One region of the Allobosea sp. 29B genome, then DNA from elsewhere that is predicted to be linked to it. Evidence: predicted binding sites of a transcription regulator. Region 1 holds the regulator's gene; the other holds the start of a gene.
The links. The regulator PhoB, encoded in region 1, activates phosphate uptake and scavenging genes when phosphate is short. The targets are predictions, from matches to a motif close to TGTCATNNANCTGTCAT.
Positions count from the first base shown of each region.

Region 2: the regulator PhoB is predicted to act here: its motif matches at 665-681, upstream of phnC (phosphonate ABC transporter ATP-binding protein).

Region 1 covers NZ_LR733817.1:2,274,324-2,276,521, reverse strand. Annotated here, with positions in the region: gene GV161_RS11145 (hypothetical protein) at 1-243, opposite strand, end outside; gene GV161_RS11140 (NUDIX hydrolase) at 316-741, shown strand; gene GV161_RS11135 (YnfA family protein) at 750-1,070, shown strand; gene phoB (phosphate regulon transcriptional regulator PhoB) at 1,080-1,778, opposite strand; gene phoU (phosphate signaling complex protein PhoU) at 1,806-2,198, opposite strand, start outside.
Region 2 covers NZ_LR733817.1:1,904,215-1,906,412, forward strand. Annotated here, with positions in the region: gene GV161_RS09275 (TetR/AcrR family transcriptional regulator) at 1-575, shown strand, start outside; gene phnC (phosphonate ABC transporter ATP-binding protein) at 726-1,544, shown strand; gene phnD (phosphonate ABC transporter substrate-binding protein) at 1,621-2,198, shown strand, end outside.

The DNA of each region.
Region 1 (2,198 bases):
CAGGCGCGAGGCCTTCTCGGCTTGATCAGCGGCCTTCTCGGCCCGCGACATGTGGTCCCTGGCCTTGAACTGCTCGGGACCGCCATCCCCTTCCAGATCCATCCGCACCGTGATGAACGCGATGACCAGGCCGAGTATGCCGAGACCGAAGAAGCCGACCAGGCGGAGCGCGCCATAGCCGACGCCGATCAACAGCGCGGCGAGAAAGGGAAAGGCGATATAGTCCCATTTGGTGAAGCGCATGAAGGCAATCTGCGGGAACCGCGCATCGTCGTCCAGCCGATGCAACCGAACGCCAAACGGCAAGGAGAGAGCATGGGTCCTGTCGAATATGCCTGCGCGCTGCCGATCCGGGATGGGCAGCTCCTGTTGGGCTTGCGGGCTCCGCACCGCCGGAACCGCCCCTCCTGCTGGGATACGATCGGCGGCCATGTCGAGCCAAGCGAGGCCGTCGAGGCCGCCCTCGTCCGCGAGCTGCAGGAAGAGCTCGGCGTCACGACGACGGTCTTCCGCCGTTTCGAGACGATCGAGACGACCGAGACGGATGGCGTCACGCCCGCACTCTGGCATCTGTTCGCGGTCATCGAATGGACCGGCGGCGAGCCCAGGATCAGCAATGACGAGCATAACGAGATCCGCTGGTTCACCTTCGATCAGGTCCGATCGCTGACCCCGCTGGCATCGGAGGCCTATCGCCCGGTCTTCGCCCGGCTGGCCGCGGCTTTCGGGCCGGAAGCGTAGGCATCAGCATGGCGACATTCGCGACCTACGCAGGCGCGGCGCTGGCGGAGATCGCCGGCTGCTACGCCTTCTGGGCCTGGCTCAAGCTCGGCAAGCCGGTCTGGTGGCTGCTGCCGGGCCTGGGATCGCTCGCGGCTTTCGCCTGGCTGCTGACCCTGCTCGACAATCCAGCCGCCGGGCGCGCCTTCGCCGCCTATGGCGGCGTCTATATTGTGGCGTCGCTGGCCTGGATGGCGCTGGTCGAGAAGATCGCGCCCGACCACTACGACCTGGCCGGCGCCGCGCTCTGCCTCGCCGGCGCGGCGGTGATCGTCGCCGCGCCGCGCTGACAGAAGCGCTCAACTTCGCGCAAAAGTCTCGTCGAAGGCATAGCCGGCGCCGCGCACCGTGCGCAGCGGGTCCTTGGCATTGGCGGGCGTGATCGCCTTGCGCAGGCGCCCGACATGAACGTCGACGGTGCGCTCGTCGATATAGACGTCGCGGCCCCAGACGGCGTCGAGCAATTGCGCCCGGGAATAGACCCGGCCCGGCGCCTGCATCAGGAACTCGAGCAGGCGGAACTCGGTCGGTCCGAGATGCAGCTCGGCCCCGGCACGGCGGACACGGCGGGTGGTGCGGTCGAGTTCGAGATCGCCGGCAGCAAGTAAGCCGGCAACGTGGCCGGGCTTGGCACGGCGCAGCAGCGCCTGGATGCGGGCGATCAGCTCGGGCAGCGAGAAGGGCTTGACGACATAGTCGTCGGCGCCGGTGGCAAGGCCGCGCACGCGCTCGGTCTCCTCGCCGCGGGCCGTCAGCATGATGATCGGCACGCGCTCGGTGTCGCGGCGCGTGCGCAGGCGCCGGCAGAGCTCAATGCCGGAGAGGCCGGGCAGCATCCAGTCGAGCAGGACGAGATCGGGCGTATGGTCGCGCAGATGCAATTCGGCGTCGTCACCGCGCGCCACGCTGTCGACCTCGAAGCCCTCGGCCTCAAGATTGTAGCGCAGCAGCAGGGTGAGCGGCTCCTCGTCCTCGACGATCAGGATGCGTGCGGGCATGTCAGGGTCCGTTCAAGCCCCGCCAGTTCAGCCATTGGCTGCCGGCAGGTCGACGAGGATGTTGGTGGTGTCGAGCTTCGGCCGGGTTTCGTCCATGGACTGGCCGGTGACGAGGTAGTGGATGGTCTCGGCGATGTTGGTGGTGTGATCGCCGATGCGCTCGACATTCTTGGCGCAGAACAGGAGGTGCGTGCAGAAGGTGATGTTGCGCGGATCTTCCATCATATAGGTCAGGAGCTCGCGGAACAGCGAGGTGTAGAGCGCGTCGATCTCGTCGTCGCGGCGCCAGACATCCATCGCCTTCTGCTCGTTGCTAGCGGCATAAGCGTCGAGCACGTCCTTGAGCTGGGCCTGAACCAGGCGGCTCATATGCTCGAGGCCGACCACGGCGCGATGCGGCGGCGAGAACTGGCCGGAGAT
Region 2 (2,198 bases), 370 kb from region 1:
TCACCAAGGCCGCTTCGGAAACGTTCCTGGCCGAGGGCTTCGACCGCGCCAGCCTGGACCAGATCGCCCAGCGCGCCTGCGTCTCCAAGCAGACCATCTACAGCCATTTCGCCGACAAGCAGGCGCTGTTCCTGGCGATCTGCTCCGAACTCACTGAAAAGCTGACGATTCCGCTGCGCCGGCCGCCGAGCGAAACCGGCGATCTGCGCACCATCCTGCTGCGCCTCGGCGAGGATGCGCTGGCGATGATGCTGCACCCGGCCTCGCTCGATTTGCACCGCCTGATCATCGGGGCAGCCTCTCGCTTTCCCGAATTGGGCCAGGCCGCCTACGAGGCCGGCGCCGGACGGATGATCACGGAACTCTCCGCCCTGCTCGCGCAGCGTTCACGATCGGGTGATGGCCTGCCGCGACCACTCGCCCGCAAAGAAGCCGACAGGCTCGCCGAGCAATTCATCGGCATGCTGCGCGGCTTCCATCAGGTCCGCGGCCTGCTCGGTATCGATCCGGTTCCCGATGCGGCGCGCAAGGCTTATGTCGCCGCCTGCGTCGACCTGCTGCTGCGCGCGGCCTGACATTCCAGCTTCGCCTGCGAGTGCGGGCGATATGGTTGACGGTCGATGACCGGCCTTCCGCCTTGACCGTCCCGGAATGCTCCGCCTCCTGTCACGGCGCTGTCATCTGCCGCCGATACCGCATCATCCCGCAATCGCGGGAGAGTGTTGATGCTGCGTATCGAGGGTCTGACCAAGCGTTTCGGCGGTAAAGCCGCCGTCGACAACGTCAACCTGTCGATTCCACGCGGCGAGATGGTCGGCATCATCGGCCGCTCGGGCGCCGGCAAGTCGACGCTGCTGCGCATGCTCAACCGCCTCGCCGACGCCAGCGAAGGCCGCATCCTCAGCGAGGAGCGCGACGTCACCGCCCTGCGCGGCGCGGCCCTGCGGGCCTGGCGACGCGATACCGCAATGATCTTCCAGCAGTTCAACCTGGTCGGCCGCCTGGACGTGCTGACCAATGTCCTGCTCGGCCGCCTCAACCATCGCTCCGCCGCGCTGACGCTGGTCAAGAGCTTCTCACAGGACGACAAGGTCCGCGCCATCGCCGCGCTCGAGCGGCTCGACATGGGCCATCTGCTCGCCCAGCGCGCCGAAACGCTGTCCGGCGGCCAGCAGCAGCGCGTCGCCATCGCCCGCGCTTTGGTGCAGGAGCCGAAGATCATCCTTGCTGACGAGCCGATCGCCTCGCTCGACCCGCGCAACACCCAGGTCGTCATGGACGCGCTGTTCCGCATCAATCGCGAGGACGGCATCACCGTGGTCTGCAATCTCCACCATCTCGACATCGCCGCGAAGTATTGCGACCGCCTGATCGGCATGGCCGGCGGCAAGGTCGTGTTCGACGGCCCGCCGCACGCGCTGACCAGCGAGCTCGCCGCCGAGCTCTATGGCATCGAGGCCAAGGACGCCGGTGCCGAGGCGCTCGACGCGCTCGACGCCATTGCCAGCCAGGAAGCCAAACGCGCCAAGCAGAACGCCGCCTGAGACAGCCGGCGGCGTGCCCGCGGGCCTGCCCTTACGCCTGACTATTCACCATCGACTTTTCCAAAGGAGCACCACCATGCTGACCCGTCGTCATACCCTCACGCTCGCCGCGGCCGGCCTCGCCGCGACGCTCGCCGCCCCGGCCTTCGCCCAGGACTGGAAGGCGAAGTATCCCGAGCTCGTCTTCGCCATCATCCCCTCCGAGAACGCCTCGGGCGTCGTCGAGCGCTACACCCCGTTCGTGAACTATCTCGCGAAGGAACTCGGCACCAAGGTGACGCTGCGCATCGCCAACGACTACGCCGCGATCATCGAGGGCCAGCGCGCCGGCAACATCCATATCGGCATGTACGGCCCGGCTTCCTTCGCCCGCGCCCTGATGACCGGCGCCAAGGTCGACGCTTTCGCGATCGAGACCAATATCGACGGCACCAAGGGCTATTATTCGGTCTTCTACGTGAAGAAGGACTCGCCCTATCAGAAGATCGAAGACCTGAAGGGCAAGAATCTCGGCCTGGTCGACCCGAACTCGACCTCCGGCAACAACGTGCCACGCTTCGCGCTCGACGGCATGAAGATCGAGCCGGAGAGCTTCTTCGGCAAGGTCGTCTACACCGGCAGCCACGAGAACGCGGTCATCGCCCTGCAGCAGGG